4 regions of the Aeromicrobium sp. P5_D10 genome follow, and region 2 is predicted to be linked to each of the others. Evidence: riboswitches for the same ligand, from Rfam matches in the RefSeq annotation. Region 2 holds a riboswitch; each other region holds the start of a gene.
What was found. Region 2 has a riboswitch for cobalamin ahead of ACXJKC_RS10770 (ABC transporter substrate-binding protein). Riboswitches for the same ligand answer to the same signal wherever they lie in the genome.
Positions count from the first base shown of each region.

Region 1: another riboswitch for cobalamin. It lies ahead of ACXJKC_RS14745 (nitrite reductase); the one in region 2 lies ahead of ACXJKC_RS10770 (ABC transporter substrate-binding protein).
Region 3: another riboswitch for cobalamin. It lies ahead of ACXJKC_RS14770 (magnesium chelatase subunit D family protein); the one in region 2 lies ahead of ACXJKC_RS10770 (ABC transporter substrate-binding protein).
Region 4: another riboswitch for cobalamin. It lies ahead of cobN (cobaltochelatase subunit CobN); the one in region 2 lies ahead of ACXJKC_RS10770 (ABC transporter substrate-binding protein).

Region 1 is NZ_JBFUME010000006.1:439,294-446,644, forward strand. Features, by position in the region: gene ACXJKC_RS14705 (DinB family protein) at 1-60, shown strand, start outside; gene ACXJKC_RS14710 (hypothetical protein) at 184-1,464, shown strand; gene ACXJKC_RS14715 (YciI family protein) at 1,483-1,815, opposite strand; gene ACXJKC_RS14720 (hypothetical protein) at 1,883-2,323, shown strand; gene ACXJKC_RS14725 (C40 family peptidase) at 2,378-2,830, opposite strand; gene ACXJKC_RS14730 (enoyl-CoA hydratase-related protein) at 3,103-3,888, opposite strand; gene ACXJKC_RS14735 (SigE family RNA polymerase sigma factor) at 4,022-4,579, shown strand; gene ACXJKC_RS14740 (hypothetical protein) at 4,576-5,250, shown strand; cobalamin riboswitch at 5,284-5,478, shown strand; gene ACXJKC_RS14745 (nitrite reductase) at 5,535-6,380, shown strand; gene ACXJKC_RS14750 (precorrin-8X methylmutase) at 6,377-7,042, shown strand; gene ACXJKC_RS14755 (precorrin-2 C(20)-methyltransferase) at 7,039-7,351, shown strand, end outside.
Region 2 is NZ_JBFUME010000005.1:67,312-74,662, forward strand. Features, by position in the region: gene ACXJKC_RS10750 (putative bifunctional diguanylate cyclase/phosphodiesterase) at 1-125, shown strand, start outside; gene ACXJKC_RS10755 (hypothetical protein) at 122-811, shown strand; gene ACXJKC_RS10760 (ABC transporter ATP-binding protein) at 816-1,577, opposite strand; gene ACXJKC_RS10765 (FecCD family ABC transporter permease) at 1,574-2,632, opposite strand; gene ACXJKC_RS10770 (ABC transporter substrate-binding protein) at 2,632-3,621, opposite strand; cobalamin riboswitch at 3,695-3,876, opposite strand; gene gdhA (NADP-specific glutamate dehydrogenase) at 3,977-5,320, shown strand; gene cofE (coenzyme F420-0:L-glutamate ligase) at 5,406-6,338, opposite strand; gene cofD (2-phospho-L-lactate transferase) at 6,335-7,297, opposite strand; gene ACXJKC_RS10790 (dihydrolipoyl dehydrogenase family protein) at 7,329-7,351, opposite strand, start outside.
Region 3 is NZ_JBFUME010000006.1:447,843-455,193, forward strand. Features, by position in the region: gene ACXJKC_RS14755 (precorrin-2 C(20)-methyltransferase) at 1-22, shown strand, start outside; gene cobM (precorrin-4 C(11)-methyltransferase) at 19-792, shown strand; gene cbiE (precorrin-6y C5,15-methyltransferase (decarboxylating) subunit CbiE) at 761-1,987, opposite strand; cobalamin riboswitch at 2,017-2,165, shown strand; gene ACXJKC_RS14770 (magnesium chelatase subunit D family protein) at 2,227-4,296, shown strand; gene cobO (cob(I)yrinic acid a,c-diamide adenosyltransferase) at 4,296-4,910, shown strand; gene ACXJKC_RS14780 (cobyrinate a,c-diamide synthase) at 4,919-7,306, shown strand; gene ACXJKC_RS14785 (cobalamin biosynthesis protein) at 7,303-7,351, shown strand, end outside.
Region 4 is NZ_JBFUME010000001.1:5,122-12,472, forward strand. Features, by position in the region: gene cobF (precorrin-6A synthase (deacetylating)) at 1-112, opposite strand, end outside; gene cobN (cobaltochelatase subunit CobN) at 109-3,729, opposite strand; cobalamin riboswitch at 3,768-3,896, opposite strand; gene cobA (uroporphyrinogen-III C-methyltransferase) at 4,006-4,746, shown strand; gene ACXJKC_RS00050 (hypothetical protein) at 4,758-5,369, opposite strand; gene ACXJKC_RS00055 (flavin-containing monooxygenase) at 5,360-6,802, opposite strand; gene ACXJKC_RS00060 (TetR/AcrR family transcriptional regulator) at 6,799-7,351, opposite strand, start outside.

The DNA of each region.
Region 1 (7,351 bases), on a different contig from region 2:
CACGAGGTCGTGCATCATCGAGGCGACATTCAGGGACTGACCAGCGACCTCCGAGGGTGAGCTCATGGCCAAGGTCGCTGCCAGGCTTTGCGCTGAGTCTGTAGCGTCGCGGGTGCTGGGAGTCGGCCGGCCGAGGCCGCGACACGGAGGGGACGTCTGCCACCAATGGATATGTACGACGAGATGATCGAAACTGCCCTTAGATCGCGCCTCGGCGACGACGTCGCCAAGGCGTTGCTCAGCAAGATCAACAGCTATTCGAACTTCCCGAATGCGGTCAAGGGCACAGCCAAGACGACCGGCGCGCCGGACGTCGAACTGGCAGCGCTTGCCGTGGTCGAGGACGAAGCACTCATCACCGACTTTGACTCCCAGAAGTTTTGGGCGCTGTTGACTCTGGCCGCTCGCGCGGACATCAGTGTCGTGGATCGAATCGCCGGCAAGGTCGGCGATCTGGAATACGCGCAAAGGCTCCTGCGGACGATCCAGCGGGCCGCGGCCAAACACGCGGCAGGCGCGGCCGGCGACGCTTCACGTGCACCGTCGCAAGGCAGCGCCCAGACAGAACTCCAACCGCCGCAGAAGGCTTCGGAGGTCAAGGCATGGTTGGCTGCCCATCCAGACTCTGACGTCGCCGTCCTGGCGCCGTACGTGGGCCAGAAGGCCGCAGCGCGAGTCGCCGCTATTCGAGCTCTCGGTGCACTCGGGACGCCGCGCGCGTTGGAAGTGCTCGGTCAGTACGCAGAAGACAGCTATCCCGACGCGGTGCTCAAAGAACTGCACCAGGCATGGAGACGCTTCGACCGCCGAGAATTCGCCGCCAAAATGTTCCGGCAGGCGCCGTACACCCTCGATCTCGGTCTCGCGCCCAGTATCGAAGGGATCGGGGCGGTACGAGGTCTGACAAGCCTCGATGTGGTGCTCACGGGCGGGGCGGATCTCTCGCCTCTTGCCGAATGTACCGAACTGCGCACGCTCCGAATCGGTGCCGAGGGCTCTCCGGGCCTCCTTGGGGTTGGGCCGCTCCTCAACCTGCACGAGTTGACCGAGCTGCACCTGACTCGTAACACCCGCCACGCCGACCTGACGCCCCTCACCAAGCTCGGTGTGCGACGGCTCCGTCTGGATCTGGGAGGCGCGGACGGCTCATTCCTGCTGCGTATGCCGCAGCTGGAGAGGCTGCTGATTTCTGGCGACGAGGCCTGGGATGAGGACGTCGCATCGGAGGCGGCGACGAAGGGGGAGCGCCAGGCTCTCGCCGATGTCGCGATTGCGCTGGTTCGCAAGGGCGTCCGAGTCGTGGTCTACAAACATCAACGCGCCTGGGTGACCGGGCTGCTGGAGCAGGCCCATGAGGCCGCGGATATTTTCACTCATGAAGAGAGCGGCTATGTCGGCCTCACGCATGACGAATCGGCGCTTGACCAACTCGGGAAAGATCTTTTCTGGAACCTGGTGCCCTAGACGCCTTGGCCGCCGGAGCTAGCTCGCCGGGTCGTAACCGAACTCGCGCAGTTCCTGTGGGCAGCGGCATGCGGCCGCGATCTTGCTCGCCCACTCCACTGCGTCCTCGCGCGTCGGCAGTTCCAAGACCGCGAATCCGCCATCGAGTTCGGTCTCGACCTCGGTACCCACTGATCCATCTGCGGACACCAGGACCGGAGCAATCGAATCGTCGATCCCGCCACCGAACACATAGACGCCGGCGGCCTTCGCTTCCTCGATCACGGCATGTGACTCGGCCACGACGATCGGAAACTCCTCGTCGGTCAGCACCATGGCTTCACTGGGAAACGAGATGAGGTACTTGGTCATGGCACGATCGTGCCCTCTCGGGGACACGGACGGCAAGCGTTGTGCCATCATCTGCGACGTGAAGCCAATGACATCTCGATGGTTCCCCCATCACAGCGGCAATGACCGACTAGCACTGGCGATCTTGATTCCTGTGGTCGTCGGCCTGTCCGCATGTCTGGTGGTCATCTGCCTGCGAGCAGACTTCCCGTCGTCGCTGTGGGTGTCGGTCGGTGGCATCATCACGGCTGCGTGCGGCATGGGCGGGGTCATCGCCTCGGCCATGGTGCGCAGGTCGCTCGTGGGTGTGTCATCACAAGTGATCGACGCGGCCGGCAGCATCTTGACCGTGACCGGCGCCGTGTTGACCTTCGTCGGCTTCTGGCAGGCTGCCAAGAGGCCGGCGGAGGAGTGGGATCTCGGTGCGATGCCGACCGACGGTTTCATCGCGCTGATCGCCCTCCTGAGTGTCCTGTCAGCGCTGCTGCTGTTCATGGCCGGCGCGATAGGTTCGCGCAGGACGCTGTGAACTGCGAACGCCCCGCCGCAAGCACATCCTGGCGGGGCGTTCGAGGTCTGTGAGCTAGAAGCGGCGGACCTTGTAGCCGCTGGTCCAGATCTTTTCCTTCTTCACGGGCTTGCCCGGACGACTCGCGTGCCAGATCTTGCCCTTACCGGCGTAGATGCCGACGTGGTACGCGTAACCGCCGTCGTAGAACACGATCAGATCGCCGCGTCGCTTGTCGCCCTTCTTGACCTTCTTGCCCTTCTTGGCCTGGTCACCGGCGATGCGAGGGATCTTTTTGTGGATCGCCTTCTTGAAGACGTACTGGGTGTAGCCGGAGCAGTCGAAGCCCTTCGGCGTCGTCCCGCCCCACTTGTACGGGCTGCCCTTGAGCGCGGCCGCCTTCTTGATCACTTTGTTGGTCTTGGACTTGCTGAGCGCCGAAGCCGAGGTCGACGTCGAGCCGATGACGAGCCCTGACATCAGGACGGCTGCAAGCAGGGCGATGAGTGCCCGGTTGATACTGCGCATATTTCCCTCGATATGCCTACGAGATGGGAGTCTGTCGGACCTGAGAGTGGCCCCAAGCGCAGGTTGCGCGGAAAATGACTGTCCCGTTCCGCCCCTGATGCTGGAGTGACGCACGCGGGGGCAGATTCGGCTCGCGTGCGGTGGGCTTCCATGACATGAAGCCACCTGATAGTACGCAGACCCTGAGGGGCTCGGCCGTCTGACCCACCCGTTCACCGTTGTAAAAGTGGTGAAGGTCACACGAATCGGGCTGATTTCCGACGATAACCCGGTTACTTGGCCCCGCCGGAGATACTTTCGCGCAGGGCCCGGACGGTCCGGACGAACTCGGGTTCGCCGACCGACCAGCGTTGAGCGGCGGTCTCCAGCGCCAACGCTTCGGCATGCGTGGGAACTTCGCGGGCGGACCTCAACGTGCCGATCAGGCGTTCGACGAGGGGACGGCCGACCGTCGCGATGCGCTGGGCGAAGGAGATCGCGTGTGCCACGAGCTCATCGCCGGGAACCACCCGGAGCACCAACCCGTCAGCTTCGGCTCCGGCGGCGTCCCACTGATCTCCGAACAGCACTGCAGCAGTAGCCCGTTGATCACCCACCGCACGGGCAAGCAGCCAGGTGTGGCCGCCTCCCGGGTGCAGACGCAGATCGGTGAACCGGGTGTCGAACTTGGCCCGATCACCCGCGAGGCGGATATCGCAGGCAAGAGCAAGGTTCATGCCGGCACCCACGGCCGGTCCATTGACTGCTGCGATGGTGGGCAGAGGCGATCGCAACACCCGCAGGAATCCGTCATAGACGGTGTCGACGCCGGTGAAGTCGCCGTTCACCGAATCCTCCAGGACGCGAAGCTCCGCGCCAGCGCAGAATGCTCGCCCGCGCCCGGTGATGACAGCGCAATTGACTTCTGGTCGCGACTCGGCCAGATCGAAGGCCTGCCCGATCGCGGCGACCATCGCGTCGTTCAACGGATTGCGATGATCCGAATCATCGAGTGTGATGACGGCGACGTTGTCGTGGAACGAGAGCTCAACCGGGCCCAGGTCGGCGGTGTTGGTCATGTGGGTCCTTTGCATGTTGTCGACGCCCAGGAGACTACTGGCACCGGATTCGCTTCCGGACGGAAGTTCGGTGTCGATGCAACCTCGACGTGGTCGTCATCCGTCATAGGGGCATGAGATCAAAGGAAAGCGTATGAAATCTTCGCGCGACGAGGAGTTTCATGCCTATGTGCTGGCTCGTCGTGCTGAGCTGCTGCGTACCGCGACGCTTCTGACGGCAGGTGATCAGCATCTGGCCGAAGACATCGTGCAGTCGACCTTGACCCGGCTCTATTTGTCGTGGCCGCTGTTCCAGAAGGCGACCAAGCCTGAAGGGTACGTCCGTCGTGCGCTGGCCAATGCGTTGATGGACGAGCACCGCCGACCGTGGCGGCGCCGCGAACGCACATTGTCCGTGATGCCGGAGCGCCAGTCGGGGGAACCCGACGCGGGGTCGCAGAGAATCGATGCCCTGCACGAAGCGATGGGCAATCTGCCACCGCGTATGCGGGCTGCGCTGGTCTACCGGTACTTCCACGATATGAGCGTCGCCGACACAGCCGATGCACTGAACTGCTCGCACGGAACCGTGAAAAGCCAGACGTCACGGGCGCTCGACCAACTACGTGACGTCCTGGATGTCACGGCCCCCAGGACCCCCGAACCGCCGGCCGTCGCGCTGGCAACACCGATCACCAGGAGCTTGTCATGACCGATCTTCGTACGCTGATGCATGAGGCCGCCGGGCTGTCCCACGATCCGACCCCCTCGGTCGCCGATGCCGACCTGGCCCGCGCCCGCCGAGTCATGCGCCGACGCCGTGCCGGCCGGTTCGGCGTCGGGTCGACGTTGGTGGCGGCCGCCGCGATAGGGACCTTCGCGATCTTGGCCCCGACCGCGTCACCGACCGATCCGGATGCGCCGGGAATCACAGCTGCCGCACCGCCGCAGTCAGGTTCTGCCATTGAGCTGGTGTCGTACAGCGGCAAGCAGCCGACGGGCTACGTCCTCGACATGGTTCCGGCCGGTTGGCAGATCAGGGATGACACTCGCGGGCTGCTCACCTTGGCGCCGAAAGATGCTGAACAAGGCGATGTGGTGGAAGGCATGACGAGTCTTGAGGGCACGATTGCGGTTTCCACACAGTCCGACACCGGCGTGCCGAGCGGCGTCAAGCTGGACCGCGTCCAAGTAGGAGACCAGGAGGGAGTCATCGCGCACATGAAGGGCGCCGGTGACACCCGCACGCTGTTTGTCGAGCAAGCATCAGGGACGTTCCTGGTCATCCAAGTCTGGGACGGTCTCGGCTGGGGAAATCAGCAGATCGCCAACTTCGCGGAATCGGTACACATCACGAACGATGCCGTGCCCAGCGTCGGCTGAGCGGACGGTGCCGCCATCGGTCCGTAACGGCGGGGTTATGCTGGGCGCGCCAGTTTCTCCACCTCGTGGAGTCAGGGAATCCGGTGAGAATCCGGAGCTGACGCGCAGCGGTGAGGGTGACGGGCCAGCACGCGGCTCTTGAGTCGCAGCCACTGGACACACGTCCGGGAAGGCGCTTCGGCCCGCGTGATCCCGAGTCCGAAGACCTGCTGGCCCTAGCGGCAACCGCCGCCAGGTCACAGGCGGCCTCGCGGACGGGCCCGGAGACCAGATGGGTTGGCGCGATGTCTTCCAACCGCAGCCGTGCGGATCGGTGCCCGGGAGCGCTGCGCCCGTGGCGCGCAGACGACGGCATGCTGGTGCGTCTACGCCTGATCGGCGGGCATGTCGCGACGTCCTCGCTAGAAGCGCTCGCGGACGTGGCCGGGACTTACGGCGACGGTCGAGTCCACCTGACGTCGCGGGCCAATCTCCAACTGCGTGGCCTGCCACAGGCGGAGGACGGGCTTCCGGCAGAAGTGATATCCGCACTTGAGAGCACCGGACTGTTGCCGAGCCGCAGCCACGAGCTGATACGCAATGTGATGGTCTCGCCCCAGACCGGGTTGGCGGGCGGACGCGCGGATCTGCGTGGGAGCGCCGTGGAACTCGATCAGCGGCTACTGTCATCGCCGCGTTTGGCCGACCTGCCCGGACGGTTCCTGTTCGTGCTCGACGACGGGCGTGGGGATCTGATCGACCGCAGTTGCGATCTCGGACTCGTCGCGATCGACCACGAACTCGTACAGCTTCGAGTCGGCTCCGGCTGGAGCGAGGTCATCTCGTTGGATGCGGCGGCAGCGCGCCTCGTCGAACTCGCTGAGCAGTTCGTCGAACGACGGGGAACTGGAGCCACCGCGGCGTGGCACGTCGCCGAGCTCACTGAACCACTGACGACGTCCGCTCTCCCAGACATGCGGATCCCGCCGCCGTCGCAACCGCTTCCCTACGGTGACGTCCCGGGAGGCCGGCACCAAGCTGTCACCGAGGCCGGACTCGATCGGATGACGATCCACGCACTGACCAGCTCCGCTCCTGGCGTGATCATCACGCCGTGGCGCGGCGTTCTCGTTCCTGAGGAGCAGCCATGACCGAACTGAAGCGTCCATCGCGTCACTACGCCTATATCGATCGTGGCCCGGCGATCTACGACGACTCATTTGCCATGATCCGGCGCGAAGCAGACCTGTCGTTGGTTCCGCCCAACGCCGAGAAGCTTGCGGTACGGATGATCCACGGCAGCGGCCAAGTCGACCTGGTGGGCGATCTCGTGGTCGATGATCGACTTGTGCCTGCCGCACGTACCGCGCTGCGTGCCGGGGCGCCGATCCTGTGCGATGCGACGATGGTGGTCAAAGGCGTGACGCGCAGCCGGTTGCCGGCAGACAACGCTGTGCTGTGCATGCTGAACGAGGCGCAGGTCCCCGCCCTCGCCGAACAGTGGAGGACGACCCGCACTGCGGCGGCCGTCTCACTGTGGGAGCCGCACTTGGACGGCGCGGTCGTCGCCATCGGAAATGCGCCGACTGCACTGTTCCACCTGCTGGAGATGCTGATCGACGGAGCACCGCGTCCGGCAGCGATTGTGGCTTGTCCGGTGGGATTCATCGGTGCGGCCGAGTCCAAACACGCGATGACGACCTTCGCGGACGACCATGGCATCGACATCCCGTTCGTCACTGTGTTGGGACGCCGCGGAGGATCGGCCATGACCTCTTCAGCCCTCAACGCTCTTGCCCAGGAGAAGGAATGACCGGTCACTTCTACGGCGTCGGCGTCGGCCCCGGCGATCCCGAGCTCATCACGCGCAAGGCCGCCCGGCTCATCGAGAATGCCGACGTCATCGCGTATCACGCTGGTGTCGGCAAGGAGTCGAATGCGCGCCGCATCGCCGCTGAGCTGTTCCCAGGCGGTGTCATCGAGGAGCAGTTGACGTATCCCGTCACGACCGGGAGCACCGACCATGTGGGCGGTTACGTCGGCGCACTGGCGCAGTTCTACGAAGAATCGGCGCAGCGTCTGGCCGTCCATCTAGACCAGGGCCGTTCGGTCGTCCTGCTGT
Region 2 (7,351 bases):
CGATGCCGTCGTCGCAGATCAACCAGTGGGTACTCGACTGGAACGACAGCCAAAATTCATCCGAGTCCTCGGTCTTGGCCGAGGGCACCGCAGAAACCCAACAGTTCAGAGAGGAATCACGATGACTGCCGCACCGCTGCAGTTCGTGTTCGATCCGGTAGGCGACCAACTGGAAGCTGCCTTGAGGTGCGAGGCCCAAGTCTTCTGGGAGACCTACGGCAACACGCCTGAAGAGTTCGATATCGAATACGGCCCGTACGAAGACTCCACCGGCTACATGGCGGTATTCCAAGACGATGGCGAGGCAGTCGCGACCGCACGGTTCATCGCCCCGGGACCGGCCGGACTGAAGACGCTCAATGACGTCAGCCGCCCACCGTGGCAGGTCGACGGTCTGAGGTCAGCGCGCGCGGCAGGCGTCGACCCGGCCCGGACCTGGGACATCGCCACGATCGCGGTCCGCAAAGGGGCAGGACGTGGCGGGCTGTGCGCCGGTGCGCTGTATCACGGCATCGTCACTGCCGCGTTCGCCAATGGCATCGAATACATCGTCATGATCATGGACTCGCACGCACGGCAGTTGCTGATCGACCTCGGCATGCCGACTCAGGGGCTGCCGGGCACCAAGACCGGTGAGTACCTGGGCTCGCCCAGCAGCACTCCCCTGTGGGCCAGTCTGCACCGGATGTTCGAGCGGCAACGCGTCGACAACCCCGATGCCTACAGGCTGATCTACCAGGGCATCGGGCTCGACGGTATTACCTTGCCCACCGACTGGACCTGGAATCGCCGGAGCGTGGCCACGCCGTAGGCGCCTATCGGTGCCATACGACGTTGACCCGCCCGGCCGCCTCGTGACGTTCGATCGTGGTCCGTACCCCGTAGACGTCGAGCACCAGGTCGGACGACAGCACATCGTCGACCGGACCGGCCGCGACGACGTGTCCGCCCTGCAGGACGACCAGCCGATCGCAGTACGCGGCGGCCAGGTCGAGGTCGTGCAGGGCGGCGATCGTCGTGATGCCGAGATCTCGTACGGTCGACAAGAACTCGAGCTGGTGTCGCAGGTCGAGGTGATTGGTCGGCTCATCGAGCATCAGCAACGATGGTTCCTGCGCCAGTGCCCGGGCGAGCTGGACGCGTTGACGTTCGCCGCCTGACAGCGTCTGCCATCGGCGGTCGGCCAGGTCATCGACCCTGCCGAGCTTGAGTGCTTCGTCGACCTGCTCGCGTCCCTCGTCGAGCGGCCCGGGCCAGCGACCGCGATGCGGGATCCGTCCCAGCTCGACAACCTGGCGGACCGTGAGGTCCAGCGTCGTCGTCGCATGCTGTTCCAGCAAGGCGATCCGGCGAGCCCGCGCCCGGGTCGGCCAGTCGTGGACCTTCTCGCCGTCGACCTCCACGGCACCCCGCGCCGGTCGCCGTAGCCCGGCGATGACATGCAGCAGGGATGTCTTGCCCGAACCGTTCGGCCCGATCAGACCTGTGACCGTCCCGGACGGGAAATCCGCCGAGACCTCGTGCAGGATCGTCAGGTCCTTGACACCCCAGTCGATCGAGTCGACGACAACCCTCATGTGGCTCTGCCCTCACGGCGCAGGAACCAGGCGAACACCGGGGCACCGACGACGGCTGTGACGACTCCGATGGGGATCTCCTGACCGCTGACGACGGACCGCGCGATGGTGTCGGCCCAGACCAACAGGATCGCGCCGAGCAATGCGCTCAACGGCAGGAGCCGTCGGTGCAGCGGACCCCAGATGAGCCGTACGACATGCGGGACGACGAGACCGACGAAGCCGATCGCACCCGTGAAGGCCACCAAAGAGGCGGTCAGTAGGGCCGTGCCTACCAGCAGCGTCCACCGGGTGGCATTGATCGAGACGCCCAAGGAACCCGCCGAGGACTCCCCGAATGCGAAGGCGTCGAGGTCGGCCGCGAACGCCATGATCAGCACAACGGCCAACAACACGACAACGCACAGGAACAGCACCGACCCCCAGCGCAGACCCGCCAACGAGCCCAGCGTCCAGCTCAGCACCCGACGCGCAGCGTCGTGGTCACCGCTCATGATGACCACGAATGAGGTGTACGCCGCGCAGATCTGACCTATCGCGACACCCGCGAGCACTGTGCGGCCGGGCGGCAGATCGCCCGAGCGTCCCGTCGCCAGCGCGAGCACCAGCACCATCGACGCCAGCGCACCGGCGAAGGCGCCCAGCGTGATCATGGTCGCCGAGATCAGCCCCGCGACGCTCACACCGAGCACGATGACGCTCACCGCGCCGACCGCCGCGCCTCCCGATATTCCAAGCAGATACGGATCAGCCAGGTCATTGCGGGTCAACGACTGGAGCACCGCGCCGCAGATCGCGAGACCGGCACCAGTCGCTGCCGCGCCGAGGACTCGCGGCAGCCGCAGCTGCCAGACGATCTGATCGTCGAGCCGGGAGATGTCGCCGCCCGCACCGAAGCGTTGCAGCAGGACACCGGCGACCCGATCGACCGGGATCGACACCGCCCCGATGCCGAGCGCGACCGTCATCGTCAGAATCAGGATCGCGGCGAGTAGCGCGAACGGGACAGCCCCGGTGATTCCGGCCGGTCGCTGCCGAACCTGCTGCTGGTGCATCAGTTCGCGGCGAGCTCGTCGAGTCCGTCCGCCACTCGCTGGGCACCGTCGGCCAGACGCACACCGGGCGTCGACTCCGAATAGGGCAGGATCACGAACTTCTTGTCCTGCACTGCCTTGAGCTTGCTGAGCGCCGGATCCTTCTCCAACAGCTTGATCTTGTCCGCCGCCGACGACCAGCTTGCATCGCCGAGCACGATGACGTCCGGATCGGCCGCGATGACCTTCTCCCAGCTGACATCGGCCCAGCCGCCCTTGAGGTCGGCAAACACATTGGTCGCGCCGACCGCATCGAGGATCAGCTGCGGTCCACCTTCTCCCGCGCCGGCGAGTGCGGTCTTGTCACCGGAGTCGAACCAGAACACCTTGGTGTCGGCGCCGGCCGCCTGCTCGGTCAGGTCGGCGAGCAGCTTCTTCTGATCGGCACGGATCGTCTCAGCCCGGTCGGCCACACCGAAGACCCGTCCTACCGTGTCGATCTCCTCCCACACCGTCTCGAACGAGACCTCGCGCGGATCGTCCTTGCCGCACCCCAAGGGAGAGTTGTACGAAGCGATATCGAGCTTGGCGAGTTCGGCCTGCGGGCCGGCAACTTCCTTGTCGAAAGCGCTGATGTACGAGGCATAGACGAAGTCAGGACGCGCCGCGAGCAGCGTCTCGTGGTCCGGGTACTCCTTCGACAAGACCTTGACCGAGTCGTAGGCGGACTTCCACTTGGCCGGCACCTGATCATCGAGATATGCGGTGCCCGCGAGCTGCTTCTGCAGGCCGAGGGCCAGCATGACCTCGGTCGCGCCCTGGTTCATCGTGATGGCCCGCTGCGGCTTCGCCTCGATCGAGGCGGTGTTGCCGCAGCTCACGGCCTCGACGGGATAGCCCGCATCCCTCGGGCTCGCGGAACCATCGGAGTCCGGGGCACCCGCGCATCCGGACAGCAGCAAGGCGGCGGAGGCGAGAGCGATCGGGAGGGAAGACGGCTTGATAGGCAGGGGTGACAGTCGGAACATGAGTTCTCTCTTTATCCGGAGGCTCGTGCGCGAAGCCTGGTGGCGGTTGACGTGGACCGACGGTCCACGGCCAGCAGGTCTTCGGACTCGGGATCAACCGGACGGCGCGCCTTCCCGGACCTACATGGTCCAGTGGCCTCGTGCTCCGCCCGTCACCCTCACCGCTGCGCGTCAGTCCCGGATTCTCACCGGGTTCCCTGGCTCATCACTGAGTTGACTGGCAGAGGCAATCTAGCATCCGCGAAAGCACACCGGGTCACCCCCTGACAAACATGATGTCTCCAATCGGTAGGGTGCCTCGGGGCCTTCTGCCCCCGATTGGGAGGTTGATCCAACGATGTTGCACTCCAGCCTGCAGGCTGTCCACGACGAGATGCTCGCCCGCAATCCAGGTGAGATCGAATTCCACCAGGCCGTGTCGGAGGTGCTCGACAGCCTCGGGCCCGTCGTCACCAAGCACCCCCACTACGCAGATGCGGCGATCATCCGCCGCCTGTGCGAACCCGAACGGCAGATCATCTTCCGGGTTCCCTGGGTCGACGACGCCGGGCAGGTGCAGATCAACCGAGGCTTCCGCGTCGAGTTCAACTCCGCGCTCGGTCCGTTCAAGGGCGGCCTGCGGTTCCACCCCAGCGTGTACCTCGGCATCGTCAAGTTCCTCGGTTTCGAGCAGATCTTCAAGAACGCCTTGTCGGGTCTGCCGATCGGCGGCGGCAAGGGCGGCTCGGACTTCGACCCCAAGGGTCGATCCGACGCCGAAGTCATGCGGTTCTGCCAGTCATTCATGACCGAGCTGTACCGCCATATCGGTGAGTACACCGACGTGCCCGCCGGCGATATCGGTGTCGGTGGCCGCGAGATCGGCTACCTGTTCGGTCAGTACAAGCGCATCACGAACCGCTACGAGTCAGGCGTCCTGACCGGCAAGGGTCTGACGTGGGGCGGCTCTCAGGTCCGCACCGAAGCGACCGGCTACGGCACGGTGTTCTTCGTCAACGAGATCCTGAAAGCCTCGGGCGATTCCTTCGACGGCAAGCGCGTCATCGTGTCCGGATCGGGCAATGTCGCTCTCTACGCCGTCGAGAAGGTCCACCAACTCGGCGGAACTGTCGTGGCCTGCTCAGACTCCAGCGGCTACGTCGTCGATCCCGCAGGAATCGACCTGGAGCTGCTCAAGGAGATCAAGGACGTCCAGCGCGAACGCATCAGCAAGTACGCCGAGGCTCGCGGCGGCGATGTGCGCTTCATCGCCGACGGCGCGATCTGGGACGTCCCGTGTGACATCGCGCTGCCGTGCGCGACCCAGAACGAGCTCGACGAGCAGCACGCCAAGACGCTCGTCGCGAATGGCTGCAAGGTTGTCGCGGAGGGCGCCAACATGCCCGTGACCCCTGACGGGACCAAGCTGCTCGTCGATGCCGGCGTCAAGTTCGCACCCGGCAAGGCCGCCAACGCCGGCGGCGTGGCGACCAGCGCGCTGGAGATGCAGCAGAACTCCTCACGCGACTCCTGGAGCTTCGAGCACACCGAGGAACGCCTCGCCGAGATCATGCGCGGTATCCACCAGCGTTGCCTCGAGACCGCCGACGAGTACGGCGATCCGGGCAACTATGTCGCCGGTGCCAACATCAACGGCTTCACCCGCGTCGCCGACGCGATGCTGGCCCTCGGCGTCATCTGACCGCCCCCACGGGGGACGGAAGAATCGGGTTCTGTCCGCGATATCGCGGTCAGAACCCGATTTTTCCGTCCCGCGGGCCGAACCCCTACGGGTGGAGTGCCCGGCCCAGGATGCGCAACCGTTCGGCCAGCCGACCGGCCTCCCGGTGGGCGGCGGGAGCATCGGTCACCGCCGAGACGATCAGTTCGCCGTCGACATCCTCGACAACCGCCAACGCAGAGTCGATCCCCTCGCGGGCCAACTCCACCAGGTCATCACCGGCTTCTGGCGTCGGAAATCCCCGCAACTCCTCGCCGTAGCCCGCCGCGACCAGCACCGCATCGCGCGAGCCCAGCCCGAACAGGTCACCGTCCTCGTCGCGGATCAGCGCCGAGGCCCCCGGCGCGTCAGCAACGAACCACTCCGCAGGCAGGCCCCGGACGATCACGACCGGCCGGCCGCCGAGCTTGCCCGCCACCAGGTCGGCAGCGGCGGCGATCTCGTCGGCTATCGCCGGTGCCGTCACCGCCAGGAGATTGCCGTACGGGTCCTCGACTCCCTCATATGACAGGAACGGCAGGATCCCCGACGCCCCGATCGCCAGATCGGTCTGGCCGATCCGCCACGCCCGTCCGGCCGTGTCGGTCACGATGACGCCGACCGCGACGCCGGTGAGCCGCAGGAGGCCCGCGCGGATACCGTACGCCGAAGCATCGGGGTCGCGCGGAAGGGCGATGACGGTGCCGGCGTCGAGATTGGATGCATCGATACCGGCCGCAGCGAGGGTCAGACCGCCGTGGGTGCGCACGATCCGGGTCTTGCCGCGCCGGGCCACGAGCCGATCGGTCTCGGCTTCGAGCAGATCGTCACGGTCCCCCGACGTGGCCAGACCCGCGGCCTTGCTGACGATCTTGCTCGTCACGACGACCACATCGCCGTCCTGCAGTGGTTCATCGAGGTGGTCGACGATGATGGCCGCGAGGTCGTCTCCGCTACGGATCTCGCCGATACCGCCGAGAGCCCAGATCTGCAGAGTCATCGGCCGGCCAGCTCCGCGGCGAGCGCGAGCGTGTCACGGGCCAACTGGGCGGTCAGATCGTCGTCCGACATGTAGAGCGGCACCGCCCGTCCCACCAGCTCCGACTCTTCGACTGCCGGCAGTTCGGCGACATCGGCCGAGTCGATCAGCCAACCGTCGAGCAGGCCACCCGAGGAACGGGCACCGAAGTGCCGGGCCACCCCGGACGCGCTGATCTCGAGCCCCAGCCCGGTCAGCAGCTGATCGGCCATACCGCGCACCGCCGCACCGCCGATGATCGGCGAGACACCCACGACGGGTGCGGGGGTCTCACGCACGGCCCGGGCGATCTCGGCGACCGAGAGAATCGCACCCGTCGAGACGATCGGATTGGACGGCGGAAGGATGACCCGGTCGGCGGTCATGATCGCCTCGACGACGCCCGGTCCGGCCGTCGCCTTCTCAGCGCCGACGAACTCCAGACCCCTCACCGGGACGGTTGCACGAAGGCGGATCCAATACTCCTGGAAGTGGATGATCCCGTCGTCGGTCGTGATGTGCGTTTCGACCTCGTCCTCGGTCATCGGCAGCAGCCGCACACCCGGCTGCCAGCGCTCACAGAGCCGGTCGGTGATCGTCGCCAGTCCATGGCCATCGCGCAACATCTCGGTGCGGATCAAGTGCGTCGCGAGATCGCGATCGCCGAGACCGAACCACGTCGACCCCGCCCCGTACGCCGCCAGATCCTCCTTGGCGTTCCAGGTCTCGTCGGTGCGGCCCCATTTGCGTTCGGCATCTATGCCGCCGCCGAGGGTGTACATCACAGTGTCGAGATCCGGGCAGACCCGCAGACCGAAAACCCAGATATCGTCCGCGGTGTTGCCGATGACCGTGACCTCGTCCTCGGGCGCCTTCGCCGCCAGCAACCCGGAGATGAACCGCGCGCCACCGACGCCACCCGACAGCACCGTGATCTTCATGGCGTCCATTCTGCCGGAGGGGGACAGCTCGTCAGAGTGCGGACTCGATCGCGC
Region 3 (7,351 bases), on a different contig from region 2:
GTTCGTGGAAGGCAGCCGATGACAGTGCATTTTGTCGGGGCCGGCCCAGGAGCGGCCGATCTGTTGACCGTCCGGGCCACCAAGCTGCTGGCGAGCGCCGACGTCGTGCTGTACCCCGGCACCTATCTCGACCCCGACGTCCTGAGCCATGTCGCGGCAGACGCGGTGCTGATCGACACCCAGAGTCTGGACCTCGACCAGATTACGGCGCATCTTGTCGCCGCCCACGCCAACGGGCACGACGTCGTGCGCCTGGCTTCGGGAGATCTGTCGATCTACTCCGCACTGGCCGAGCAGACCCGCCGCCTGGATGCGGCAGACGTTCCATGGGATGTCACGCCGGGCGTCCCCGCCTACGCAGCTGCGGCGGCGGCGGTGGGCCGAGAACTGACGGTGCCGCATGTGGCCCAGTCAGTCGTGTTGACCCGGGTACAGGCACGATCGACTGCCATGCCGGCGACCGAGAGCCTCGCTCATTTCGCGGCCTCCAGGGCCACCCTCGCACTGCATCTGGCCATCACCAGGATCCGTGAGGTCATGGCCGAACTTGAGACCGACTACGGGCAGCAGTGCCCTGTCATCGTGGTCTACCGGGCCAGCCAGCCCGAGCAGCAGATTCTACGTGGGACGGTGTCGACGATCGCCGACAGTGTCGAGGCTGCCGGTCTACGTCAGGCCGCTGTGATCCTGGTCGGACACGCACTGTCGCCCGAGACAGGCGGCGAGTCCTATCTTTACGCGCCGTCGCGGTCGCGCAGACTCAAGCGGGCAGCGTCAGGAACCACTGAGTGACGGTGCGGGCGGGGGTCCAGCCGGTGAACCCGCCCAGGGGTGACGCCGTCTCGATCGTGAGGCGAGTCAGCTCTCCGCCGTGCGTGCGATAGGCCTCGGCGAGGGCCTGTTCGGTCTCGAGCGTCACGCCGTGGACGACGATGCGTCCGCCGGGCGTGAGCGCGGCGAGGCAGGTTTCGATGACGCCGGGCGCGGTGGCCCCACCACCGATGAACACGGCATCGGGGCGGCGGAGACCCGACAGGGCCTCTGGCGCCCGTCCGGTCACGACATGCAGATCGGGAACGCCGAGCCGGGAGGCATTGCGTCCGATGCGGCCAGCGCGGTCGGCGTCTGATTCGACAGCGGTGGTCGAACAGCTCGGATGAGCCCGCATCCACTCGATGCCGACTGATCCGGCGCCACCGCCGACGTCCCACAGGTGTTCGCCGGGCGTCGGAGACAGACGCGCCAAAGCCGAAGCGCGGATATCGCGTTTGGTCAGCTGGCCGTCGTTGTCGAAGACGTCGTCGGGCAGTCCTGTCGTCCAGCCCATCTTGCGCGGGCCCGACAGCTCGATTCCGATGATGTTGAGCCGGGGAGCCGTATCGCACCAGGCTTGGGCGCTGGCGGTGACATGCGTTTCCTCCGCTGAGCCGAGGTTGCCGAGGACTTGCAGGGTGCTGTCGCCGTAGTCGGTCTCGACGAGGAGTGCAGCGATCCGTCCGGGGGTGTCCTGATCTGACGACAGCACGATCAGACGTCGACCCGGCGCCAGTTCGCGCAGGATTCGGGCCGGGTCACGTCCTACGACGCTGACCACGACACAGGACTCGGACGACCAGCCGAGCCGGGCCCGTGCCAAGGACACCGAGGAGACAGCGGGGTGCACTGTCACGTGATCGGCTCCCAGAAGATCGATCAGTGTCGTGCCGATGCCAGAAATCAGAGGATCGCCGGAGGCAAGCGCAACGACCGGTCCGCTCACGAGATCCGCGATGAACGGGGCGAGCTGCTCGCGAAGGGGCGAAGGCCAGGTCTCGCGGCGCTGCCCGGTGACTGACGGAACCATCGACAGATGACGTCCGCCGCCGATCAGCACTGCGGCTCCGAGGACGATTCGTCGATGCGCCTGGGGCAGATCGTCCCAGCCGCCCGCGCCGATGCCGATGACGCTCAGAGATGTCGAAGCAGAGGGGGGATCGGTGGCCAACATTGCTCGCCACGCTATCGTCATGAGCGGCACGAGGTGCCCCAAGGGTCCAGGCATCGGAAACGGTGCGGAAGATCTGAGGGGAGAATCTGGGAAGTCGGTGAGAGTCCGACACAGGCCCGCTGCGGTGAGTCAGGCCCCTGCAATCTGGGGGACTTGATAAGTCCGAAGACCGGCCCCGCGCCTGACCACAGTTTCGGCGTAATCAGCCGACGGCGAATCGAGCGGGAGCCTCCATGCCACTGCAATATCCCTTTTCTGCCGTACTCGGCTGTCAGAGCGATGCGCTCGACGACATGGGCCTGGCCCTGATCCTCAATGCGGTCTCGCCCCACATCGGCGGCGTCCTGGTGCGTGGCGAGAAGGGTACGGCGAAGTCGACCACGGTGCGGGCCATGACCGGGGTCCTCCCGCCGGTCGAGGTGTTCGCCGCGGACCGGTTCTCGATCGATCCGGCCGACGCTGCCGGGGCCTCACCCGACGGCCCGTTCGCATCCGATCACCCGACGACGGTGAGGCCCGCCCGGCTGGTCGAACTGCCGGTCGGAGCGACCGAGGACCGGGTGCTGGGTTCGATCCAGCTGGAACGAGCGCTCTCGCACGGCAAGGTCGAATACGAACCCGGTCTGCTTGCCGCGGCGCATCGCGGCCTGCTCTATGTCGACGAGGTCAACCTGCTTCACGACCACCTGGTCGACGTGCTTCTCGATTCGGCGGCAATGGGCCGAGTGACGGTCGAGCGTGACGGCGTTTCGCTCGAGTACGCCTCGCGGTTCGTGCTGATCGGGACGATGAACCCCGAGGAAGGTGAGCTACGGCCGCAGCTGCTCGACCGTTTCGGTCTGACGGTCGAGGTGTCGGCGGTGCGTGAGCCTCACCTGCGGGCCGAGGTCGTACGCCGACGGATGAGCTTCGATCTGGACCCCGCTGCATTCGTCAAACAGTTCGAGGCCGCTGATCACGCGTTGACCGAGCGGATCGACGCAGCTCGGGCTCGGTTGCCGTTCGTGGAACTCACCGACGCGGCGCTGTTGAAGATCGCAGAAGTGTGCGCGGCATTCGAGGTCGACGGTCTGCGCGCCGATATCGTGACCGCCCGAACCGCTGTCGCCCACGCTGCCTGGAACGGACGGGACGAGGTGGCACGCGAAGACATCCGCCGCGCAGCGTTGTTGGCACTGCCGCACCGTCGGCGTCGTAATCCGTTCGACGCTCCGGGCCTCGATGAGGAGTTGCTCGACCAGATCCTGGGTGATGAGGAACTCCCTCCTGAACCGCCGCCGGAGCCCGAACCGGAACCGGAGCCTGAGCCCTCGCCACCGGGTGAGAGCGAGGATGGGGGCGATCAGCCTGACGGTCCTAGTGACGACTCTGCACCGGCCGAACCTCAAGATGCTCCGGCCCAGCAGCCTGCGCCGCCTACCAGTGCGAGCAACGAATCGGTCGTCTCTGCCAGCACACCTGCCTGGCGGCCCAAAGCGCTGACGGTACGCGGAACCGGCCACGGAGCCGCGGGACGGCGCAGCCGCGCCATCACCTCGCATGGACGGCGGGTTGGGGTGACCCAAGAACCGTCAGGTTCGCTGCACCTGGTCGAGACGCTGATGGCCGCGGCCGGCAAGCAGGCCGATCGTCAACAGAACGGAAAGGTCGCACTGCACGCCGAGGACCTGCGGTTCGCAGTGCGCGAAGGTCGCGAATCCAATCTCGTGCTGTTTTGCGTCGACACGTCAGGCTCCATGGCGGCCCGTAAGCGGATGACCGAGGTCAAGACCGCGATTCTCGCGCTGCTGCTCGATGCCTATCGGCGCCGAGACAAGGTCGGTCTTGTGACCTTCCGTGGCCTGGGCGCCGAGGTCGCTCTGCCGCCGACACAGTCCGTCGACATCGCGGCCGCACGGCTCGACGAGTTGCCTGCCGGTGGTCGTACGCCCGTCGCAGAAGGCCTGCTCGAGGCAGCCCGGGTGATCAGGCGCGAGAGCCTGCGCGATCCCAGCCGGCGTCCACTGCTCATCGTCGTGACGGACGGTCGTGCCACCGGAGGCACTGACGCGGTCGCTCGATCGCGTCAGGCAGCCGACGAGATCGCAGCACTCGGCGTCACGACGGTCGTGATCGACAGCGAGCGTGGTCCGATGCGACTCGGACTGGCAGTCGCACTCGCCGAACGTATGGGCGCCGAATACCTGCCAGTTGACGATGTGAGCGCGGAGACGCTGCATCAGTCGGTCCAGGCTCACATCGGTCAACCGCACAGTGGCCAACCGCACAGTGGCCAACCGCACAGTGGCCACGAACGAGGAGCAGCCTGATGCCGCAGGGACAACCGGTTGCCGTGCCCGCCGACGGTCTGACCACCCGGCAACGCCGCAATCGTCCGCTTCTGGCGGTGCATACGGGCGATGGCAAGGGCAAGTCCACCGCGGCCTTCGGGCTGGGGCTCCGCAGCTGGAACCAGGGTCTGAAGATCGGCGTGTTCCAGTTCGTCAAGTCGGCCAAGTGGCGCATCGGTGAGCAGACCGTGCTGGAACGACTCGGCCAACTGCACGAGCAGACTGGCGAGGGCGGTCCGATCGAATGGCACAAGATGGGCGCCGGCTGGTCATGGACCCGGAAGCAGGGCGATGCCGAGGATCACGCGGTTGCCGCCGCTGAGGGCTGGCAGGAGATCAAACGTCGTCTGGCCGACGAGACCCACGACCTGTTGATCCTCGACGAGTTCACCTACCCGATCAACTGGGGCTGGGTCGATGTCGACGACGTCGTCGAGACGCTGGTCAACCGTCCCGGATTCCAACACGTGGTGATCACTGGGCGAAGGGCCGATCCCAAGCTCATCGAGCTCGCGGATCTCGTGACCGAGATGACCAAGGTCAAGCACCCGATGGATGCGGGGCAGAAGGGCCAGAGAGGCATCGAGTGGTGACTCCGCCTGTGACGGTTCTGCCTCGTCTGGTGATTGCCGCACCGAGCACCGGACAGGGCAAGACCACGGTGGCGACGGGCCTGATGGCGGCGCTACGTCACGCGGGCCATGAGGTCAGCGGCCACAAGGTAGGTCCCGATTACATCGATCCGGGCTACCACTCGATTGCTTCGGGTCGGCCAGGCCGGAACCTCGATCCGCACCTCGTGGGGGAGGACCGCATCGTCCCCCTGCTGTTGCACGGAGCCGCTAGCCCTGTGCCTGCAGACATTGCGATCATCGAAGGCGTCATGGGTCTGCATGACGGGCAGATAGGCACCGACGGCTTCTCCTCGACCGCTCACGTCGCCAAGCTGACGTCGAGCCCGGTGGTACTGGTCATCGACGTAGCCCGGATGTCGCGCTCAGCAGGAGCCATCGCGGCGGGAATGACTGCGTACGACCGCGAGGTGTCCGTTGCCGGAGTCGTGCTCAACCGGGTCGGATCGTCGCGCAATGAACACGAGATCCGCCGGTCGATGGATCGCGTCGGGCTTCCGGTCCTGGGTGTGCTGCCGCGCGATGACGCATTCTCGACGCCGTCGCGTCACCTAGGTCTGCTGCCGGCTGCTGAACGTTCCGGTGCCGAGGAACTCGTCGATCGGCTTGGCCTGGCGGTAGCTCAGCACCTGGATCTGAGCGTGCTCCTCGACGTCGCGCGTGAGGCGCCCGGCCTCGACGGCGCTGCCTGGCAACCCGGGGAGCAGGTGCACGCGATCGGCGACGACCGACCGGTCGTTGCCATGGCCGGGGGGCAGGCCTTCACGTTCCACTACGCGGAGACGGCAGAGTTGCTCACCGCAGCGGGTTGCCGGGTCGTGACGTTCGACCCTTTGTCGGACCAGCAGCTACCTTTCGGCACGAGAGCCATCTATCTGGGGGGTGGCTTCCCGGAGGTGCATGCGGCCGAGCTGGCAGCCAACTCCAGCTTGATGGCTGATGTCCGAGCTGCGGTGGCGCAAGGGATTCCGACGGTCGCCGAGTGCGCTGGACTGTTGTATCTGTCCGACTCCCTCGACGGTGTCGGCATGGCCGGGGTGTTGCCAGCTGACGCGGCGATGTCCGAACGCCTGACACTGCGGTATCCGTCCGCCGTCGCGCCGTCGGACTCCTTGCTGACCCGCGCCGGCGAGCGGGTGACGGGCCACGAGTTTCATCGGACCGCCACGACGCCGGTTCATGGTGGTCGACCGGCGTGGGAGATCGACGGTGAGCCGACAGGATTCACCGGCGATAACTGGCATGCGTCCTATCTTCACGTGCACTGGGCCGGACACCCGCACCTCGCCCAGCGGTTCGCAGATGCGGCCCATCGAGCCGAAGTCTTCACTTCGCCCGGACGTGAGGAGAACGGCGATCCGTTGCTGCACCACGGCGACGTGGAGGCGACGTCGGGTCTGCTCGACTTCGCGGTCAACGTCTACGCAGGGGAACGTCCTGCGTGGCTGAGTCAAGCCCTGCACGATGCGATCGATGACTCACACTCATATCCCGATGCAGCCCCGGCTCGCCGCGCGCTTGCTGCGCTGCATGGACGGGCGACCAGCGAGGTGCTGCCGACGTCCGGCGCCGCCGAGGCTTTCACTCTGGTGGCAGGCATGCGGCCGTGGAAGCGTCCTGTCGTGGTCCACCCACAGTTCACCGAACCACATGCCGCATTGGAGCGAGCCGGCTGCTCTGTGAGTTCCGTGCTGTGCGATCCGAGGGATGACTTCGCGCTCGACTCGGACGCTGTGCCGGCCGACGCCGACCTGGTCGTGATCGGCAATCCGATGAATCCGACCGGCGTCCTGCATCCTGCAGAGCAGATCCTGGCACTGCGACGCCCTGGCCGCGTGATCGTCGTCGACGAGGCATTCATGGATGCGGTGGCAGGTGAGACTGAGTCGCTGGCCGGGACGACCTTGGACGGTGTGATCGTGATCCGGAGTCTGACCAAGCACTGGTCGATGCCCGGTATCCGGGCTGGATACGTGGTCGGTGACCGTGTGCTGGTGACTGAGTTGGCCGGGCAACAGACCCCGTGGTCGGTATCGACGCCGGCGATCGCCGCGATGACGGCATGCTCGGGGGAGCAAGCGGTGCGGGAGGCCCAGGTTCGCGCCGCGACCATCGGTGACTGGCGTGAGCTGCTGGAGTCAGGACTGTCGGATCGCGACATCAGGTTCGTGCCCTCGGCAGCGTCATATGTGCTGGCGCAGGTCGGTGAAGGCGTGCACGGTGCGTTGCGTGCCGAGGGCGTCGCGGTACGCCGCGCTGACACATTTCCGGGGCTGGACAAGAGTTGGGTTCGGATCGCGGTGCGCGATGAGGCTACGACCGAACGCCTGTTGACGGCGCTGGACCTGGTGCTGTGAAGGCCCGCGCTGCGGGACTCGCCTTGGGGTTCCTGGCCGATCGGC
Region 4 (7,351 bases), on a different contig from region 2:
CGTCCGGACCCTTGGTGGCAGCGATGACGTAGTTGGCTCCGGCCAAGGCCTCGGCGACCTCTCCCGTCACATGCTGCAGTCCCATGCCGACCCCGGCGATGAGCACCTTCACTGTCCGCGGTCCTCCAGGTCGCCCTCGACGTCGAGGTACACCGCCTGCATCGCCTCAAGGGTTTCAGGATTGGGCTCGGCCCACAGGCCACGATCGGCGGCCTCGTGCAGACGTTCGACGATGCCGCGCAAGGCCCACGGGTTGGATTTGCGAAGGAACTGCTGGTTGGTCTCGTCGAGCACGTACTCCTTCGCGAGCGTCTCGTACATCCAGTCGTGCACGACGCCCGTCGTGGCGTCGAAGCCGAACAGGTAGTCGACCGTCGCGGCCAGCTCGAACGCACCCTTGTAGCCGTGGCGCTGCATCGCACCGATCCACCGCGGGTTGACGACGCGGGCGCGGAACACCCGGGTCGTCTCCTCCTGCAGCGTGCGGGTGCGGACGGCGTCGGGCGACGTCGAGTCGCCGACGTACGCCTTGGGGTCGCTACCCGTCAGCGCGCGCACCGTCGCGATCATGCCGCCGTGATACTGGAAGTAGTCGTCCGAGTCGGCGATGTCATGCTCGCGGGTGTCGATGTTCTTGGCCGCGACCGCGATGCGCCGGTAGTTGGCGCGCATGTCGTCGGCCGCCGGGGCGCCGTCGAGGTCGCGACCGTAGGCGAAGCCGCCCCAAGCCGTGTAGACGTCGGCGAGGTCGTCGTCGTTCTTCCAATTGCCGGCCTCGATGACCTGCAGGATGCCCGCGCCGTACGAGCCGGGCTTCGAACCGAAGATGCGGACAGTTGCACGTCGCTTGTCTTGGTGAACGTCATAGTCGGCCAAGTAGTGCTTGCGGACGTAGTTGCGGTCGTCGGGCTCGTCGAGCTCGGCGACCTGGCGGATCGCGTCGTCGAGGATCGAGATGACGTGCGGGAACGCGTCGCGGAAGAAGCCCGAGATACGTACCGTGACGTCGATGCGGGGGCGCCCCAGCTCGTCGAGCGGGACGATGCGCAGGCCGTTGACCCGCCTGGAGGCCGGGTCCCACTCGGGCTCGACGCCGATCAGTGCGAGCACTTCGGCGATGTCGTCGCCGGACGTCCGCATGGCCGACGTGCCCCAGACCGACAGGCCGACCGAGCGTGGGTACTCGCCGGTGTCGTGCAGGTGCCGCTCGATCAGTGAGTCGGCCATCGCGCGTCCGGTCTCCCACGCGAGGCGCGACGGGACGGCCTTGGGGTCGACGGTGTAGAAGTTGCGACCCGTCGGCAGGACGTTGACGAGTCCGCGCAGCGGCGAGCCCGACGGTCCGGCCGGGATGAAGCCGCCATCGAGGGCGTGCAGCACGTGGTCGAGCTCGTCGGTGGTCTTCGCCAGGCGCGGGACGACCTCGGTCGCGGCGAACTCAAGCACCTGGACCACATCTGGGCTGTCATGCAGAGTCCTGGCCACTGAAGGTGACCATTGTTCCTTTTCCATGGCGAGCACCAGCTCGCGGGCCTGCTCCTCGATCTCGTCGATCTCCACCAACGCCGCTCGTCCTGAGCCTGTCGAAGGGTCGCCCTCCTTGAGCCCGAGCGCCGAGCGCAGGCCCGGGACGGCTCCAGTCTCGCCGCCCCAGATCTGGCTGGCGCGCAGGATCGAGAGCACGAGGTTGACCCGCGCCTCTCCTGACGGCGCCTGCCCGAGGACATGCAGGCCGTCGCGGATCTGCGCGTCCTTGATCTCGCACAGCCAACCGTCGACGTTGAAGATGAAGTCGTCGAAGTCGTCCTCGTCCGGGATGTCGTCGAGCCCCAGGTCGCGGTGCATCTCGGCGGCACGCATGTGGGTCCAGATCTGCGAGCGGATCGCCGGCAGCTTGGCCGGGTCCATCGCCGCGATGTTGGCGTACTCGTCGAGCAGCTGCTCGAGCTTGGCGATGTCGCCGTAGCTCTCGGCGCGCGCCATCGGCGGGATCAGGTGGTCGACGATCGTGGCGTGCGCGCGTCGCTTGGCCTGCGCGCCCTCGCCCGGGTCGTTGACGAGGAACGGATAGATCAGCGGCAGGTTGCCGATCGCGGCGTCGGTGCCGCACGCGGCCGATAGCGCCGCGTTCTTGCCCGGCAGCCACTCCATCGAGCCGTGCTTGCCGAGGTGGACGACGGCGTGGGCGCCGAACGACTCTTCCACCCACCGGTACGCGGCGAGGTAGTGGTGCGACGGCGCCATGTCGGGATCGTGGTAGATCGCGACGGGGTTCTCGCCGTAGCCGCGGGGCGGCTGGATCATCAGGATGACGTTGCCGGCGCGGATCGTGGCGAGGACGATTTCCTGTTCATCATTCACGAACAGCTTGCCGGGCGCGGGCCCCCACGCCTCGAGCATCGCGTCGCGCAGGTCGGGGTGGAAGTTCTCGAACCACTCGGCATACTGCGCGGCCGGGATACGGACGTGGCTCTCGTTGAGCTGCACCTGTGTGAGCCACTCCTCGTCCTGGCCGCCAGCCGCGATGAGCGCGTGGATCAGCGCATCGCCGGCCTCGGTCAGGTCGTCCATCTCGAGGCCGGGCACATCGCCAGGAGCGCCGAGGTCGTAGCCGGCGTCGCGCATCGCGCGCAGCAGGCGGATCGTCGACGCAGGGGTGTCGAGGCCGACGGCGTTGCCGACGCGGCTGTGCTTGGTCGGGTAGGCCGACAGCATCAGCACGATCTTCTTGTCGGCGGCCGGCAGGTGGCGCAGGCGGGCGTGGGCGATCGCGATGCCGGCCACGCGGGCGCTGCGCTCGTCGTGCGCGACGTAGCGGGGCAGCCCGTCCTCATCGATCTCCTTGAACGAGAACGGCGCAGTGATGATGCGTCCGTCGAACTCGGGGATCGCGATCTGGTTGGCCGAGTCGAGTGGCGTCACGCCGTCGTCGGACTCCTCCCAGTCCTCGCGGCTCGATGTCAGGCACAGACCCTGCAGGATCGGGATGTCGAGCGCCTTCATCCGCGCGACGTCCCACGACTCGTCGTCACCACCGGCGCTGACGGTGCCGGGCTTGGTGCCGCCCGCCGCGAGCACCGTGACGATCAGGGCGTCGAGCTTCGCCAGCTCGTCGAAGAGGGCGTCGGGGGCCGCGCGGAGGGATGAGCTGAAGATCGGGACGCCGGCGGCCTCGCCGGTCGCGTCGATCGCGTCGGCGAGCGAGTGCGCGAAGCCGCTGTTACCGGACGCCTCGTGCGCCCGGTAATACAAGACCCCGATTCGCGGCAGGTCCGCCGGCTTGGCCGGGCGCTCGGCCACCCCAAACTCGGGCAGCGTCGCCGGCGGCTCGAAGCCTACGCCCGTCAGCAGGACGGTGTCGGACAAGAAGGCGTGCAGCTGCGCGAGGTTGGCTGGGCCGCCCTCGGCGAGGTAGACGTGCGCGTCGGCCGCGACGCCGATCGGGACGGTCGACTGCTCCATCAGCTCGGCGCTCGGGGTCTGCTCGCCGCCGAGTACCACGATCGGCTTGCCGAGGTCGCGGATGCGCCAGAAGCCCGAGCACAGGTCCTGCGGGGAGCCGAGGATGCGGGCGACGATCAGGTCGGCCTTCTCGAGGGCCTCGGCCATCTCGGTGTGGTTCGGTCGGGATGGGTTGGCGTACAGGTAGTCGGCTCCCGACGCGCGTGCGGAGAGCAAGTCGGTGTCGGACGTGGACAGCAGGGCAATACGTGTAGACGACTCGGCCATGGTGCCGGGCTCCTCCTAGGGGTTCTCGCCCCATCAATTGGTCGGACCGTCCCGTGAACAGTGTCTGGCTTCATCCTGTCGGATGTCACAGTGGCGGAACCGCCCCGGATTGTCACCGGGTTCCTGCGCCACGGGCGTACTCGAAGACTACGGGAGAACCAGCGGTGGCCGTCGGACGCCCTGGTTGCCGGTCACGTCCGAGCCGCAGGCGACAATGGGGCAATGCTTGGTTTGACGTTGTCGACGCCCGATCTTCCTGCGGCAGGAGAGCCCGGAATGGCGGGTGTCACGTTGGTGGGCGGCGGGCCCGGCGACCCCGAACTGATCACGGTCGCAGGCCTGAAGGCCCTCATGGCCGCCGATGTCGTGGTGGCCGATCACCTGGCCCCCTTGGCGTTGCTGGAGCAGTTGCGTCCCGGCGTCGAAGTCCTCGATGTGGCCAAGTTCCCTCGCGGACGGACGACTCCGCAGGAGGCGATCAATGAGCTGCTGATCGATCGCGCGAAGCAGGGATTGCGAGTCGTCCGGCTCAAAGGCGGCGACGGTTACGTGTTCGGGCGCGGTTTCGAGGAGCTTCATGCCTGCCGTGAGGCAGGCGTTCCGGTCAGGGTCGTTCCGGGTCTGTCTTCGGCGGTCGCGGTTCCGGCGCTGGCCGGAATCCCGGCAACCCATCGTGGCTTGGTCCACGGTTTCACGGTCGTGTCGGGTCACGTGCCTCCGGGGCATCCGTCGAGCCTGACCGATTGGTCGGCTCTGGCTTCCGTCGGCGGCACGATCATCGTCTTGATGGGTGTAGCCAACGCGGGTCACATCGCCGATGCGCTGACGGCCGGCGGGATGGGAGCGGAGACGCCCGTCGCATTGATCTGCGATGGCAGCCTCCCATCGGAACGGACGATTCTCACGACGCTGGACGAGGTGCGCGTCACGATGGAGCGAGAACAGGTCGAACCGCCGGCCGTGATCGTCATCGGTGCCGTTGCGGCGCTTGCCGGACAGTCGACGCAGACCCGCTGACTCGGTGTGAGCTACACCGTCCTGCTGCCGAACAGCAGATGGAAGGGCTTCGCCGCCAGCGTCAGCATGGGGCGGCGTCCGCTCAGGAATCGCAGCGGACCGTCGTCGGCGAATCGCCAGACGGCCCGGCCCGAACCCATCCGGATACGTCCGCGGACGCGCGAGACCTTCAGACTTCCTCGCCGATCCTGGGCGATACGGAATCCGAGGGGGAGCGCGAACGGCAGCCGCCGGATTCGTCCGATCTGCAGTGAGCCGATGTCCTTGGCCACGTAGGAGGCATGTGGGGAGACTTCGAAGTCGGCAAGTTCCTTCGGAATCGCCCAGAGAGCACGGCCGCCGTCGCGGGAGGCGGGACTGTTGACCCAGATATGGGTGATCGAGATCCGCAGCCGCCATCCGTCACGTACCACGACTGTCGACATGACCTCGTCGTACGTCAGGGGGCTCGGTTGCTCATAGACGAAGAACGCGGCAGAGACGATGCCACGACCGAATATCGTCACGGGTACGGTGGCCGCCGAGTGCGGCCGTGGCAGGTCTTGACGCGGTATGAGCCAGATGCCGATGTAGGCATGCCCGTGCAGATCCCACGGCTCGGCCGGAAAGCTGTTCACCGCCATGCGAAGGCCTCCGGCTGCAGTGTCCTGGTCCGTTTGGCATAGGGATGCGTGGAACCCGGCCAATTGGACGTGATCCGGCCCGATGCGTGGCGATACCAGCTGTTGCAGTGCGACCACACCGAACGTCCGAGGCGGGCCTGGATCTCACGGTCGTACGCCTCCTCGGCTGCTTCGGTCACCTCGACCGATCGATGCCGATGGTTCCGCAGGTGATCCAGACTCTGACGCATGTGACGGGCCTGCGCCTCAAGCATGTAGATGATCGAACCACCGCCGAGATTGGTGTTGGGGCCGTACGACAGGAACAAGTTGGGGAAGTTCGGCACGTAGATGCCGAGATACGCGCGAGCGCCATCGGTCCATTGTGCGGAGAGCTTCTGGCCGCCTACGCCGGTGATGTCGATCGGCTCGAGGAACTCCTGGGTGTCGAAGCCGGTCGCGTAGATGATGACATCGACGTCGTGGACGGAGCCGTTCGAGGTCACGACGCCGGTGGGTGTGATTTGCGTGATCGCATCGGTCACCAAGTCGACATGGGGTTTCGCGATCGCGGGGTAATAGGTATTGGCGAACAGGATCCGTTTGCAGCCCACGGGGTAGTCAGGGGTGAGTTTGGCCCGCAGGACGGGGTCTTTGATCTTGGCTGACAGATGTGTGAGAGCGATGGTCTTGATGGTCTTGCCTGCAACCGTGCCGTCGTCGAGACCGCGGGAGAACTGTTCGGCGACTCCCCAGAACGTGGCCCGTTCGCCCTTGAGCATGCCCGGGATATGCCGCATGCCCGCGCGATACCGCGGACCGTACGACTGGTCGGGCTTCGGCACGATGTACGAAGCCGATCGCTGGAACACTACGAGCTCTGCGGCCTGCTCGGTTAGCTCCGGGATGAACTGGATAGCGCTGGCACCGGTGCCGACCACGGCGACCTTCTTGCCGGTCAGATCAACGCTGTGATCCCAGCGCGCTGAGTGGAAGGTGGCGCCGGCGAACGTCTCGATGCCGGGGATCGGTGGAAGGACGGGCTGCGACAGCTGTCCCACGGCACTGACCAGGAGGTCAACGGTCTGTGCGGAACCGTCGTCGAACCGGACGGTCCAGTTCGATGCGTCCTCGTCGAAGTGCGCGGCCACCACGGTGCGACCCAGTTGCACGAGCGGCGTGATGCCGTACTTGTCGGCCGTCGAGCGCAGGTAGGCCAAGATCTCGGGCTGACGGGCGTACCGGTACGACCAGTCGGGATTCGGTTCATAGGACAACGAGTACAGCGGGGACGGCACATCGCACGCGGCACCCGGATAGGTGTTGTCGCGCCAGACTCCGCCGATGCTGTCCGCGCGCTCCCACAGCCGCAGGTCGCCATGGCCGGCGCGGCGCAGTTCGATCGCGACGGCGAGTGCGCCGAAGCCGGATCCGATGATCCCGATGGATGTCATGTGGTCCCTTTCTGGGCGAACAGCAGAACACTGTCGGTCAGCAGGTCGAGCGCCTCGTCCCTCGTGTAGGTACCGCGTTGCAGCCATTCGCGACATACGGCTTTGGTCAGCGCAGCGACGGGACGAAGCCTTGCACGCAGGTGTGGGGTGTCGGGCAGGCCCAAGGCATCTAGTACGAGCCGTGCGGCGCGGTCATCGGCTTCGTCGACGATCGCCTGCACATCGGATGCGCCATGCAGGTTGGCAGCGCCGCTCGCCGCGATCCAGGCCTGTCCGTAGGTCGTGGCTGCCTCGAGGATCCAGTCCATCGTGAGTCGCGCGCGTTCTTCGATCGGTCGACCGTGGAAGTCAGGTAGAGCGGCTTCAGGCATCAGGATCGAGCCGCGCATGACTTCGAGGAACAGCTCACGCTTGTCGCCGAAATAGTGGTTGATCAATCCACGGGCCACCCCGGCCGCGTTCGCCAGCTCTGCCGTCGACACATCGGCATATGGGCGGTCGCTGTAGAGCACCCCGGCGGCATCGATGATCTGCTGTCGCCGGGCGGCA